DNA from 2 places in the Luteococcus sanguinis genome. Region 2 is predicted to be linked to the other one. Evidence: predicted binding sites of a transcription regulator. Region 2 holds the regulator's gene; the other holds the start of a gene.
The links. Region 2 encodes HrcA, which represses chaperone genes, less so after heat shock. Its sites were predicted from a motif close to TTGGCACTCGNNNNNNNCGAGTGCCAA; they were not measured.
Positions count from the first base shown of each region.

Region 1: groL (chaperonin GroEL) is a predicted target of HrcA. The motif match lies at 2,763-2,789, and genes of this name have one in related genera.

Region 1 covers NZ_BAAAKI010000014.1:86,814-94,028, reverse strand. The annotation lists gene manA (mannose-6-phosphate isomerase, class I) at 1-814, opposite strand, end outside; gene ABD089_RS10765 (Gfo/Idh/MocA family protein) at 849-1,862, opposite strand; gene ABD089_RS10760 (DUF3263 domain-containing protein) at 1,961-2,236, shown strand; gene ABD089_RS10755 (CsbD family protein) at 2,371-2,565, shown strand; gene groL (chaperonin GroEL) at 2,952-4,574, shown strand; gene ABD089_RS10745 (copper homeostasis protein CutC) at 4,697-5,389, shown strand; gene ABD089_RS10740 (FG-GAP-like repeat-containing protein) at 5,392-7,215, opposite strand, start outside.
Region 2 covers NZ_BAAAKI010000003.1:118,916-126,130, reverse strand. The annotation lists gene ABD089_RS02900 (GNAT family N-acetyltransferase) at 1-280, shown strand, start outside; gene ABD089_RS02895 (NUDIX domain-containing protein) at 391-864, opposite strand; gene ABD089_RS02890 (PAC2 family protein) at 918-1,880, opposite strand; gene tgt (tRNA guanosine(34) transglycosylase Tgt) at 1,880-3,229, opposite strand; gene ABD089_RS02880 (16S rRNA (uracil(1498)-N(3))-methyltransferase) at 3,222-3,962, opposite strand; gene dnaJ (molecular chaperone DnaJ) at 3,962-5,140, opposite strand; gene hrcA (heat-inducible transcriptional repressor HrcA) at 5,153-6,169, opposite strand; gene ABD089_RS02865 (MBL fold metallo-hydrolase) at 6,278-7,171, shown strand; gene ABD089_RS02860 (inositol monophosphatase family protein) at 7,202-7,215, opposite strand, start outside.

The DNA.
Region 1 (7,215 bases), on a different contig from region 2:
TGTCGGAGTTGGCCATGACCTCCACACCCGTCCCCTGGACGTAGGCGTGCAGGTTGCCGGCGGGCAGGAAGATTGCATCGCCGGGCTGCAGCGTGATCTGGTTCATCAACAGCGCCGCCAGGATCGTCGGGTCACCGGGGTAGGACTCGTCGAGCAGCACCGCCATCCGTGACAAGCGTCCAACCTCGTCCTCGTCCTCGACGTGCTGGACGGCGCGGGCCACGACCTCCACGGTCAGCTGACGACGCTCGTCGCTGACGGTCAGGGCGTCCAGGAAGACCTCCGCCAGACCGGCGCCGCCGGAGCGCATCATCAAGGGTTTGACCATCTGGTGCAGGCCCGGCACGTTCAGGGCCTCGAAGAGTGCGACCGTCTCGGCCGGCTCCCGGAATCCGCACAGCGCCTCGAAGGGGGTGAGCGCGAGCATCATCTCGGGCTTGGGCCACGAGTCCTTGTAGGTGCGCTCCGGGTCGTCGAGCGCGACTCCGTCGGCGTTCTCGCGGGCGAAACCCTCCTCGGCCTGCTCGCGGGTGGGGTGAGCCTGCAGGGAGAGGGCCTTGTTGGCCGAGAGCAGTTTGAGCAGGTAGGGCAGGCAGTCCCCGAAACGTTCGGTGCTCGCCTCGCCGACGATGGCGGGGTTGCTCGCAATCATCTGGTCGAGCGGTTGACCCTCGACGATCGACGGTGCGCAGGAGTGGGCGCCCAGCCAGTACTCGGCCTGCGGCTCCCCGGTGGGCTCGACGCCCAGCAGCTGCGGGATCGCGTCCGTGGTGCCCCACGCGTAGTCCTGGATCGTGCCGGTCATCTGGCGCATGTCGTCGTTTCCCTCGTGTCGCGGACAGCCGTCGTCACTCTACTTCGTGGGAGTCAAGGGCAGGGGCACCCACCTGGGCGCGCCAGTCGTCCATGACCGCCGCCACGCGCCGGGTGGAAGCATGGTCGACCAGGGACGACTCGAGCGCGCCGCGGCGCAGACAGGCGTTCACCTCCTGGGCCTCGAAGGTGTAGCCATTGCCGGGAACGCGCGCCCTGAACTCCTCCGGTTCACCCTCACGGGGGACGAGCGTCATCCGGCTCGGCTTGAGGAAGTCGGGCACCTCGATTCGTCCGGTTGAGCCGACCAGGTGCAGCGCCATCGGGGTCTGGCCGCCGATGGAGCAGGATGCGTGTCCGACGACGTCGCCCCAAGTCAACAGCGCCTCCGCGTGAGCCTCGACCCCGGTGCGGTGAAGTCGGCCGGCGGCCACCAACGAGTCGGGCTTGCCGAGGATGAGGTCCATTGCGTGCAGGGGATAGACGCCCAGGTCGAGGATTGCGCCGCCGGCCAGGGCGGGGTTCACCAGCCGGTGGGAGTCGTCGCCGGTGAAGGTGATCTCGAAGTTTGCACGGACATGGCTGAGTTCGCCGATCGCGCCATCGTGGACGAGTTCCGCGGCGCGCCGGATGATCGGGTTGCAGCGCATCCAGACCGCCTCCATGCAGAAGCGGTCGTGCTCCTGGGCCAGGCGAAGCAGCGCGTCGGTGTCGCCAGCCGAGGGGGTGAGTGGCTTCTCGACCAGTACATGGCGGCCGGCCTCGATGCAGGCTCGCGTCGGCTCGAAGTGGTGGGAGTGGGGCGTGGCGACGTAGACGACGTCCACCTCATCGTCCTCGGCCAGTTCCTGGTAGCTGCCGTAGGCGCGCGGGATGCCGCGTTCGGCGGCGAAGGCGCGGGCCTGGTCCAGGTCTCGGGAGGCGACCGCGACCACCTCGCACTCGTCGGGCAGGGCGAGCAGGTCGGCGGTGACGGTGGCGGCGATGCCGCCTGTGGCGAGGATGCCCCAGCGAACGGGGCGGTCTTGGAGCAGTGGTGTGGGGGCCATGGCCCCATCAAAGCGCGACGTGGCGACGGGGGCCAGCCCCGGCCAGTGGCGCAGGCGGACGAATGACACGGGTGTCATCTGCACCTAGAATCGGGGCCATGTCCGAAGCCCTCCAGAACAGCCAGGCTCGCCAGCTCGGCGAGCGCGACGCCGAGATCCTCGCGTTCGAGCGCTCCTGGTGGTCGGCGACCGGCCCGCGGGAGCAGGAGATCCGTGAACGCTTCGACATGTCGACCCCCCGGTACTACCAGGTGCTCAACGCCCTGATCGACGACCCGGCGGCCTTGGCTGCTGACCCCTTGCTCGTCAAGCGCCTGCGTCGGCAGCGCGAGAACCGGCAGAAGGCGCGATCGGCATCCCGCCTCGCTCGCTGAGCACCCCTGCCTCACTTGCGTCGCGCGCTGGCGGGCAGTTCGCTGCCCGCGCAAAGCCTTCCCGTCGACACGTCGACAGCCCTAGCGTGGTTCCCACGTGGCCCGAACAGGGCCTCCGGCGAAGGGAACACCACATGGGTATCGGAGACAAGCTCGAAAATGCCAAGGACCAGGTCGTCGGCAAGGCCAAGGAGGCCTACGGCGACGCCACCGACAACGCGGACGTTCAGACCGAGGGCGCTGCCCAGCGCTTCGACGGTGAGGTCGGCGAGCACGTCGAGAACCTGAAGGACAAGGCCAACGACGTCGTCGACGACCTCAAGAACTGACACAGTTCGCCCGCAGTGCCCGTCCCTTCAGGGGCGGGCACTGTTGCGTCTCGGGCCTGGTGGTGGGCATCGACGCGCGAAAGCCCCCGTCGACGAGGTCCGCCCGGCGCTCGAAGCGGTTCTTGGAGGCCGGTCACGGCCTGCTGTCGCCCTGCAATCGACGCTGCACGTGGACCAGCTGGCGGCCCGCGAAACTGTTTGCACTCGCTTGGGTCGAGTGCTAAAACTGGTGTTGGCACTCGACGCAGTCGAGTGCCAGCTCTCACCGGCTGGTGAGTCGGCACCCACCGGGTGCAGGCGTCCGTCGCGGGCACTGGCCAGGAGCACCCAGACACCTGACAACCGTGGGGCCACGGCCCCTGACGCGGGAGGATTCCCGGAACACCATGGCAAAGCTGATTGAGTTCAACATCGAGGCCCGCCGCGGTCTTGAGCGGGGCATGAACACCCTCGCCGACGCGGTCAAGGTCACCCTCGGCCCGAAGGGCCGCAATGTCGTGCTGGAGAAGAAGTGGGGCGCCCCCACCATCACCAACGACGGCGTCTCCATCGCCAAGGAGATCGAGCTCGAGGATCCCTACGAGAAGATCGGCGCCGAGCTCGTCAAGGAGGTCGCCAAGAAGACCGACGACGTCGCGGGCGACGGCACCACCACCGCTACCGTGCTGGCCCAGGCAATGGTCCGCGAGGGCCTGCGCAATGTCACCGCCGGCGCCAACCCGATGGGCCTGAAGAAGGGCATCGAGACCGCCGTCAAGGCCATCTCGGACGAGCTGGGCAACCAGGCCAAGCCCGTCGAGACCAAGGAGCAGATCGCAGCGACCGCCACCATCTCGGCTGCTGACCCCACCGTCGGCGAGATCATCTCCGAGGCGATGGACAAGGTCGGCAAGGAGGGTGTGATCACCGTCGAGGAGTCCAACACCTTCGGCCTCGACCTCGAGCTCACCGAGGGCATGCGCTTCGACAAGGGCTACATCTCCGGCTACTTCGTGACCGATCCCGAGAGCATGCAGGCCTCGCTCGAGGATCCCTACATCCTGCTGGCCAACCAGAAGGTCAGCTCGCTGAAGGACATCCTGCCCGTGCTGGAGAAGGTCATGCAGTCGGGTCGCCCGCTGCTGATCATCAGCGAGGACGTCGACGGTGAGGCCCTCGCCGGCCTCGTCGTCAACAAGTTGCGTGGCACCTTCAAGTCCGTCGCCGTGAAGGCCCCGGGCTTCGGCGACCGCCGCAAGGCCATGCTGGACGACATCGCCATCCTCACCGGTGGCACCGTCATCACCGCCGACCTGGGCATGACCCTGGAGGGCGTGACCCTGGAGATGCTCGGCCAGGCACGCTCGGTCGTCGTCACCAAGGACGAGACCACCATCGTCGACGGCGCCGGCAACTCCGACCAGATCGCTGGCCGCGTCTCGCAGATCCGCAAGGAGATCGAGAACTCCGACTCCGACTACGACCGCGAGAAGCTGCAGGAGCGCCTCGCCAAGCTGGCCGGCGGCGTAGCCGTCATCAAGGTCGGCGCGGCCACCGAGGTCGAGCTCAAGGAGCGCAAGCACCGCATCGAGGACGCCGTTCGCAACGCGAAGGCGGCCGTCGAGGAGGGCATCATCGCCGGTGGCGGCGTCGCGCTCGTCCAGGCCGCGAAGAATGTCTCCTTCGAGCAGCTGACCGGCGACGAGCTGACCGGCGCCCAGATCGTCCTCAAGGCGTGCTCGGCCCCCCTGAAGCAGATCGCCGAGAACGCTGGCCTGGAGGGTGGCGTCGTGGCCGAGAAGGTCGCCGCGCTCCCCACCGGTGAGGGCCTCAACGCGGCCACCGGCGAGTACGTCAAGATGGTCGAGTCGGGCATCATCGACCCGGCCAAGGTGACCCGCTCTGCCCTGCAGAACGCGGCCTCCATCGCGGCTCTCTTCCTCACCACCGAGGCCGTCATCGCGGACAAGCCCGAGAAGGCTGCCCCCGCGATGCCCGGTGGCGACGAGATGGGCGGCATGGGCTTCTGAGCCCGTTCGTCCACTCGGACGACACGCATCAACCGCAGCACAAAGGGCGGCTCCCCAGCAGGGGAGCCGCCCTTTGCGCGTGTCCGCGGGCGGTCGTGCAATCGTGGGGCCACCATGGACACATGTCCGGGTTCCTTGAGGTTGTCTGCCTGCACGAGCACGATGCCCGGCGCGCCGAAGAGGGCGGCGCCGACCGCATCGAGCTGCTGGGATCACTGGATGACGGCGGACGGTCCCCGGAGCCGGCGCTGGTCGAGAAGGTGCGCGCCGCGACGAGCGTCCAGCTGCGGCCGCTGGTGCGCTTGCGGGAGGGCTTCGGCACCGACGGCGGCGAGTTCGTGCGGTTGCGGGGGCTGATCTCGTCCTATCTGGATGCGGGGGCGGACGGCGTCGCGCTGGGCTTCCTGAACGGGCTCGGCGAGGTCGACCTGGAGGTCTGCCAGGCGCTGGTCGCCGATGGCGACTTCGGCTGGACCTTCGACCGCGCCATCGACAATGCCCTCGACACCGACAAGGCCTGGCGGGCGCTGGCCCGCCTGCCTCGGCTGGACCGGGTGCTCACCGCCGGTTCGGCCCGCGGCGTCGAGCACGGGCTAGACGATCTGCTGGCCCGCTGCCGCGCCGACCAAGCGATCGCAGGGGTGGTGATGGCCGGCGGCGGACTGCTCGCCGAGCACGTCCCGTGGCTCACGCGAGCGGGCGTCCGCGCCTTCCAGATCAGCGAGCAGGCGCGTCCACTGGGGCAGTTCAAGGCCTATGTGGACGCGCCACTGGTCCACGCCTGGCGGCGGTTGCTGGACGACGAGCTCGCCTGACCTCACGCCATCAGGCGAAGGCCCGTGACCCCGGCCGACGAGCGACGGGTCTGGAACCAGAAGCCCCGGGTCATCGGGTACAGGTGCACCTTCGACCCGTCCCAGACCACCAGGTCGGGCACCAGGTCGCCGGTGACGTCGCCGGGGGTCGCGAAGGTCTTGAACCCGAAGCCCGTCCCGCGCTTGCCGACCAGGGCGAACCCGGAGCCGGTGGAGCGGTAGGCCCACAGCGTCTTGTCCGTGCGCACCGCCAGCAGGTCATCGCGTCCGTCGTTGTCGACGTCCCCGATGCCCAGCGGACGAGTGGTCTTCCAGCCGCGCGAGACGACGCCGACCCGGACGGGGGCCGCGCTGGCGCTGAGGATGTAGCGGACCAGTTCACCGGCCGCATTGGCTCCCAGCACGTCCATCCGACGATCGCCGTCGAGGTCGACGACGGTGAGGGCGTGGAACTGGTTCCACCCCGAGCCCAGCACGCGCGCGGTGGTGAAACCCCTCGCCGTACCGGGGTAGAGGAGCAACTGGCCGGCCTTGTTGCGGGCCAGCAGATCGGCCCGACCGTCGCCGTTCACGTCACCGGGGGAACCGATCCAGGTCGCCGTCCAGCCGCCATTGGCCTTCACCGGCGCCCCCAGCACGCCATTGCTCGAGACCTTGCTCCATCGGGTGTTGGTCGTGTCCAGCACCACCAGGTCGGAACGCCCATCCCCGGTGCGGTCACCACGGGCGGTCTTCGTGTTGCGCCACATGATGCGCGAGACACCCTCGATGGTGCCGATCTGGGTGGACATGCCCGCGCTGGACGAATGCGTGAGCACCGCCGCGGTGTAGGGACGGGGGAGCTTGTGGTTGTAGCCGATCGAGTTCACGTGCCAGCCGTCGGTGCGCGGCAGCCAGCCATTCTTGACCGCGACGTCGTCGCCGGGGCCGGCCGTGACGCCCCAGTCCTGGTCGGACGACACGGTGCGCATCAGCGAGAGCCCGTAGGCGCGGTTCGCGTCGGAGATGACCGGGTTCTTGCGGGAGAAGTGGTCGACCAGCACGACATTGTCGGGTGCGCTGGTGACCGTCAGGCCCCAGTAGCGGCCCGGGCCGGGAACCGTGTTGCGCAGGCCCATCCGGGCGTTCACGGCCTTCACGTAGCTGCCGCCGCCCAAGGACTTCCACAAGGCGGTGGTGGCGTTGTTGTCGGAGTAGCGGATCATCGGCACCATCTGCGACTTCTCCCACGACGACAGGGATCGCCTGGCCGCCTGCGCGCGGTACATGACCGCAGCCATCACCTGGACCTTGACGATCGAGGCGGTGACATTCGTCGCGGAGCCCTTCACGTAGGAGTAGATCGTCGAGCTGCCGGACGGACGCTGGGCGACGGCCACCGAACCCGACCGGGAGTTCGCCCAGCTGGCGATCTGGCTGCGGTAGGGGAAGGGGACGACCTGGCCGTAGCCGGCCGGATCGTTCGCCACCGCGGACGCGCTGTAGCTGCCCTGCGTGGTCTGCTGGGCGGCGGCGGTGATCGCCGCGTCGGTGTCGACGAGCACGCGCAGGGTCAGCGTCCCCTTGGTCGCGGCGGTACCACGTCCGGCGACGAACTGGTTCGAGGTGCCGGACACGGCCAGCGGCGTGCAGGCCAAGGCGTTCGCGCTCGCCGGCACGGAATCGGTGCTGCGCCCCGCCGCGTCGGTGAAGCGGACGGACTGGATGCTGACGGGCCCCTCGCCGACCACTCGCGCGGCGCCCCGTGCCGTTGCGGCCCCGGTGAAGCCGACGACGACCTCACCAAGGTCGGGACAGCTGAAGGTCTGTCGGGGCAGGGGCCCGGC
Region 2 (7,215 bases):
GGCTGTCGAGGACGAGGTTCCCGGAGCCGCAGAGGGTGAGGTGCGGTACCGGATCGGGGTCGTCGACTGGCTGGACGCCAACCGCTCCGCACGGGACGCTCTGCGGCACATGCAGCAGGCGGCCCTGGTGGCCCACCGCGGCGGGGTTCTGGGAGCAGCCGAAACATTGGACGCCCTCCGCCGGGTCGGGATGGAGCTGGCCCGCATCGAGCTCGACCAGACCAAGGCATCGGACGACCTGGTCCGCCGCCTGGCCACCCAGGTCGGCGTCCTCCTCTGACATTCCCCGAGCGCGCGCTCCACCTTGCCGAAGCCTGTCGAGGAACCCCGACAGGCACGAGGAACGCACAAGCCAAGCTCGGGGGATGGGAGAGCACCCGCTGGGACGCTTCAGTTCACGGGGCCCAAGTAGGTCCGACGCGCCGAGGCGTCCTCGAGCAGCCAGGTTTTCAGCTCGGCAGGATAGATCGGCGCGTCGGACAACTCGTCCAAGGGCACCCAGGCGACACCCGTCTGGAACTGGTCGGGCTCGATGACCCCCATCGCGGGAACCTGGCCGGGGGCGAGATCGCACCAGAAAGCCATCTCGATCTGGTGGAAGTCGGAGTCCCAATCGGCGAACTCGTGCCGGGAGCCGATGTAGTCGCGCACATAGGCCAGGTCGCGCACCACGACCTCGCAACAGATCTCCTCGCGGCACTCGCGGTGAACCGTCTCCACCATAGACTCGCCGAAGTCCTGCCCCCCGCCGGGAAGCAGGTAGAACTCGTCGGTCTCGTCGGAGTTCACGGTGACCAGCAGGCGCCCTTCGCTGACGATGAGGGCCTTGATCGAGGGCCTGACCTTGCGCTTGCTGTCCGCCATGAACCGATCATGCCAGCGGTCCGCCTGCGCCTGGGGGCGGTGCCGGATGCCGGTCAGCCCCAGCTGGGACCACCGTCGCCCTCACCGCTGCTTCCCCGACCGCCGTCCTTGTGTCCCTTGTCGGTGTCCTTGAGGAACTGCTCGAACTCGGCGGCCAACTGGTCGCCGCTGGGGATGTCAGACTCGTCCACCGGCTGCGTCGGACGATCACCGGTCAGCTCCCGGCCAGCGGTGGCGGCGTCGTAGGCCGCCTCCATCTGACCGATCGCCTCGGCGTTCTCCGGGTTCTGCGCGACGAGCTGGTCGATCCCGCGCAGGTACTCGTCCGCTGCCGAACGCAGGTCCGGCACAGCCAGCGACAGCTCCGCCACTTCGGCTGCGGAGTCGATCAGCCGCACGGCACCGGCCGGGAACTCCGAGCCCGCCAGGTAGTGCGGGACGTGCACCGAGAAACCGCCGGCACGGATGTGCGCCTGCGGCAGCTTGAGCTCCAGCAGCCCCTCCATCGAGGCGGGCAGCTGCATCCGGTCGTGCAGCGACGGGAAGTCAGCCATCACCGTCGGGTCGACCGAGTGCGCCGTCAGCCCGATCGGACGCGTGTGCGGCGCGCCCCATGGAATGCCGTGCAGCGTCAGCGCCAGGTTCACCCCGATCTCGGAGAACAGGATCGTGACCGCCTGGACGAAGCGCTCCCACTGGTAGTCGGGCTCGGGTCCGGTGAACAGATAGAAGGTCTTGCCTGCGTCGTCGCTCAGCTCACGGACCACGAGTTCCAGCGGCTGGTAGTCCTCGTAGTGGTCACCGGCGTAGGTGATCATCGGGCGCCGCGACCGGTGGTCGATCAGCTGGTCGACGTCGAAGCGCGCGATGACATTCCCCGCTTGCTTCTCGATCAGGTGCTGGACGGCGAGCTGGCCAGCCTGGCCGCCATCCATGAAACCGCTGAGCGAGATCAGCACCGGTCCCGGCTGGCCGGGCACGGCGGTGAGTCGGTAAAGCTCCCTGGGGTCGTTCATCATGTCCTCTCCGAAGCGCTGACGACGCTCTTGGGATCAACGTCCGAACTGCTCGTGGCATTCCCCACCGAGGAGCTCGCCGACGGCGTGCGGGAGGCGTAGAAGCGTCCGAGGTATTCGGTGCGCAGTGCCTCGAAGTCCCCCGCGTCCATCGCCGCGCGGATCTGGTCGACCAGCCGCACCGTGAAGCGCTCGTTGTGGATCGTCGCGAGCGTGTAACCCACCATCTCCCGCGCCCGCAGCAGGTGGTGCACATAGGCGCGGGTGTAGTGGGCACAGGTGTAGCAGTCGCACCCCTCCTCCAGCGGGACGAAGGCGCGACGGTGCTTGGCGGCGGTGATGTTGTAGCGGCCGTCGGCGGTGTAGATGGCCCCATTGCGCGCCACCCGGGAGGGATTCACGCAGTCGAAGGTGTCCGCACCGGCGGCGACGGCGGCGAAGAAGTCGTCCGGCTCGCTGATGCCCAGCAGGTGTCGCGGCTTGTCAAAGGGCAGTTCCTCGGCCATCCAGGTGCAGATGGTGCCCAGGTTCTCCTTCTCCAGCGCGCCGCCGAATCCGAAGCCGTCGAAGCGCTGCCCGTCCACCTCCATCGTCCCCAGGTCGTGGGCTGCCTTGCGACGCAGGTCCTCGTACTGCGCCCCCTGCAGCACCCCGAACAGCGCCTGATAGGGCTTGTCGGACCGCTCCAGCGTGAGCCGACGGTGCTCGGCCAGGCAGCGCTCCGCCCAGAGCCGGGTCCGCTCCAGAGAGGTCTCCTGGTAGCCACGGGTGTTGTGCAGGGTGGTCAGCTCGTCGAAGGCAAACATGATGTCGGCACCGAGCTGGTGCTGCACCCCCATGCTCACCTCTGGCGTGAAACGGTGCTTGTCGCCATTCAGGTGGCTCTTGAAGGTGACGCCGTCATCGTCCACGTGCGCGAGGCGCTCCTTGCCCTCGGCGATCGCGTCGTCGCTGTTCGCGGTGGACGCGTCCATGCTGATCACCTTCTTGAACCCGGCACCGAGGCTCATCACCTGGAAGCCGCCGGAGTCGGTGAAGGTGGGACCGCTCCAGTTCATGAACCGGCCCAGGCCGCCGGCCTCGTCGACCAGGTCGGCGCCGGGCTGCAGGTAGAGGTGGTAGGCGTTCGCGAGGACGGCTTGGGTCCCCAGCTCGACGAGCGTCTCCGGCAGGACGGTCTTGACGGTCGCCTTGGTGCCCACGACGACGAAGGCGGGGGTCTGGACCTCACCGTGCGGCGTCGTGATCGTCCCGGTGCGTCCCACGCCATTGGGCAGGACGGTGCGGTGGGTGAAGCCGAACTGGTCGGAGCCCAGCTGGTCTGGACCGTTCTGGTCTGCCTCAGGCATGCGACATCTCCACGGCCTTGAGCTGGAGCTGCGCCAGAGCGACGACCCCGGCGGTTGAGGTCCGCAGCACCCCGTCCGAGACCAGGACGGTGCGCGCCCCGGCCGCCTCGAAGGCAGCGAGCTCGTCCGGGCTGATCCCGCCCTCGGGCCCGACGATGAACACGACGTCCCCCGACGGCGGCAACTCCACGTCCGCGATGTGCTCGCTGGCCGACTCGTGCAGCACCAGCGCGAGCGCTGCCTGTTCGATGCGTCCGACCACCTGCTTGGTGCCGGCGGCCGAAACATCCGGGACGACGAACCGGCGCGACTGCTTGGTCGCCTCCCGCGCTGTCGACTGCCACTTGGCAACGCCCTTGTCTGCCTTGTCGCCGCTCCAGCGGACGATGGACCGGGACGCCTGCCAGGCCAGCACCTCGTCCACGCCCAACTCGGTGAGCGTCTCGACGGCAAGGTCGGACCGGTCGCCCTTCGCCAACGCCTGGACGGCCACCCAACGGTGCGCGCGCTCGACGGCGCCCAGCACCTCGGCGACCCGCACGGTGATGCCCTGCTTGCTGACCGCGGTCACCGGACCGCGTACGGCACGACCCTTGCCGTCGGCCAGCAGCACCGACTCCCCCAGCTCGATCCGCTTCACGACCGCCGCATGGCGGCCCTCGTCACCGTCGACGACCACCAGGTCACCGACGGCGGCGCCGGAAACCGGCGCGAGGAAGAGGGCGTCGGTCACTAGAAGGCTTCCTTCATCCGGTCGAAGAAGCCCTTCTTGCCCTTCTGCACGCGACCGGTCACGGTCTCCTCGCCACGGATGGCGGCCAGCTGACGCATCAGCTCGCGCTGCTGCTCGTCCAGCTTGGTCGGGGTCTGCACCACCAGCGTGATGCCCAGCTCACCGCGGCCATTGCGGCGCAACCGGGGGACGCCCCTGTCGGCCAGCGCGATGCGGGTGCCCGACTGGGTGCCTGCCGGCACGTCGATGGTGACCTGGCGGTCGTCGGGGTTGCTGTCCTCGCGGTCGGCCTCGAGGGTCGCCAGGTCGAGCGTGGTGCCCAGCGCCGCGGCGGTCATGGGGATGTTGACGACCATCTCGAGGTTGTCACCATCGCGGCTGAAGACCTCGTGGTTCTGCACGACGAGTTCGACGTAGAGGTCGCCGGCGGGGCCGCCGCCGGGGCCGACCTCGCCCTGGGAGTCGAGGTGCAGGCGGTTGCCGGTGGTGACGCCCGCCGGCACCTTGACGTCGAGGGTGCGGGTGGAACGGACACGTCCCTCGCCGGAGCACTCACCGCAGGGGTGCGGGATGGTAGTCCCATAGCCGCGGCAGGCCGGGCAGGGCTGGGAGGTGCGGATGTCGCCCAGGAAGCTGCGCTGGACGTGGGTGACCTCACCATGGCCCTCGCAGGTGGTGCAGGTCACGGGCTCGCTACCGTCGGAGCAGCCGGTGCCCTCGCAGCGGGGGCACAGGACGGCCGTGTCGATGCTCACCGGGAGCGTGGTGCCGAAGGCGGCGTCGGCCAGCGAGATGGACTGGCGGATCAGCGCGTCCTGGCCGCGACGGGTGCGGGACCGCGGCCCACGCGAGGCCGCCTGGCCGAACATCGCGTCCACCAGGTTGGTGAAGTCGAAACCACCCTGCGCGCCGCCGAAGTTCCCGAAGCCGCCGAAGCCACCCGCGCCGCCGCCGAAGCCGGAGCCCAGCGGATCGCCGCCGCGATCGTAGATCGCGCGCTTGTTCGGGTCATGCAGGACCTCGTAGGCCTCCTGCACCTGCTTGAACTTCTCGGCCGCGTCCGGCTCGGTGGCGACGTCCGGATGGACCTTCATCGCCATCTTGCGGTAGGCCTTCTTGATCTCTTCGGGGCTCGCCTCGCGGGAGACCCCGAGGACCTCGTAGTAGTCAGCGCTCATGGGGTTGCTTGCTCATCCTTCTGCCAGGAATCGTCCGACATAGCGGGCCACGGCTCGCACCGAGGCCATCGTGGAGGGGTAGTCCATCCGGGTGGGGCCGACGATGCCGAGGGTGGCAAAGGCGTCGTCGGGGTTCCCATAGGTGCTCGCCACCAGGGAGGTGGTCTGCAGGGGTTCATAGGGGTTCTCGTGACCGATGCGGACGGTCACGTCGCCGGCGCTGCCGTAGGCCTCGCCGAGCAGGTGCAGCAGGACGACCTGCTCCTCCAGCGCCTCGAGCACGGGCTTGACCGTGGTCTCGAACTGGTCGCCGAAGCGGGTCAGGTTCGGCACGCCACCGACCACGACACGGGTGGACGGGTCGGTCGCCAGCATCTCCAGCACGGTGGCCACGACGCTCGCGGCACCGTGGCGATCCTCAGCCGGCAGTTCCCCCAACAGGTTGCTGAGCCGCTCGGCCGCCGGGCCGGGCGCGTGCCCAACCAGCGCGGCGTTGAGGCGGTCGCGCAGCCGCGCCAGCGCGGACTCGTCCGCGACGACCTCGATGGCGCGCTGCTCCACCCGTCCGGTGGAGTTGATCACGATCACCAGCACGCGGTCGATGGTCAGCGGGACCAGTTCGACGTGCCGGACGACCGCCGAGGAGGCGATGGGGTACTGGACGATCGCGACCTGCTGGGTGATCTGGGCCAGCAACCGGACGGTGCGGGTGACGATGTCGTCGACGTCGAGGGCTCCGGTCATGAAGGCCTGGATCGCGCGCTTCTCCGCCGCCGACAACGGCTTGACGGTGGCGATCCGGTCGACGAAGAGGCGATAGCCCTTGTCGGTGGGGATGCGTCCGGCGCTGGTGTGGGGCTGGGTGATGTAGCCCTCCTCCTCCAGCACCGCCATGTCATTGCGGACGGTCGCCGGGGAGACCTTGAGCTGATGGCGCTCGACCAGCGCCTTCGACCCGACGGGCTCCTGGCTGGACACGTAGTCGGTCACGATCGCCTTGAGCACGTCCATCTTGCGGTCGTCCAGCATTCGTCCCTCCCCTGTTCCAAGCCGCCGTCGCGTCAGGTTTCCAGCACGGCAGTTTGGCACTCACCCAACGCGAGTGCCAGTCTAGCGGCCGCTTGGTAGCCTCACGGCGTGCGTGAGTTCTCGATGGGTGAATGGCAGCAGGTCCGCGACGGCGTCTTCTGGGTGCGCCTGGAACCGGCTTCGGTGAACGCCGGCCTGGTGGTCGGCGAGACCGGGGTGTTGTTGGTGGACACGGGTTCCTCGCCCGAACAGGGACGGGCACTGGCCGAGTCCGCCAAGGAGTTGGTGGGCCGCCCGGTGACCCATGTCGTGGTGACCCACTGGCACTTCGACCACTTCTTCGGCCTGGCCGGCATCCCCGACGTCACCTCGATCGGGCACGACTCGTTGATGGCCCACCTCAGCGGTGACGATCCCGACATCGGCGCCGAGGTGGTGCGCGAGCAGCTCGGCTTCGAGCTCTCGGAGGTCGTGGCACCCAGCCAGGAGATCGGGATGATCAAGGCCGTTGACCTCGGGGGCCGCCACGTCGAGGTCGTCCACCTGGGCAAGGGACACACCGACGGTGACCTGTTCGTGCTGGTGCCCGACGCCGAGGTGATCTTCACCGGCGACCTCGTCGAGACCTCCGGTGCGCCCGCGATCGGGCCCGACTCCACGCTCAAGGACTGGCCCAAGGCGATCGACGGCGCGGTGAAGCACCTCCGGGAGGACGTCGACGTGCTGTTCATCCCCGGGCACGGCGACCCGGTCGGGATGGACGTGGTGCTGCAGCAGCGCGCCGACCTGTCGGCGCTCTACGGCGTCGCCGAAGACCTGGTGCGCAAGGGAGTCTCCCTGGACGAGGCCCTGGCCGATCTCAACGGCGCCGAGCAGTACGACTGGCCCTTCGACCGCCAGGACGTCGCCGACCGGCTGCCGTTGGTCTTCGACGAGTTGGCCCGCGCCGGGGTCACCAAGGACAAGATGCTGCCGCTGCTGAACCAGCCGCACGCGCACTGAGCCGGCCCACTCGCCCCGAGCCGGGAGCGGTCAGGGCGCCTGCC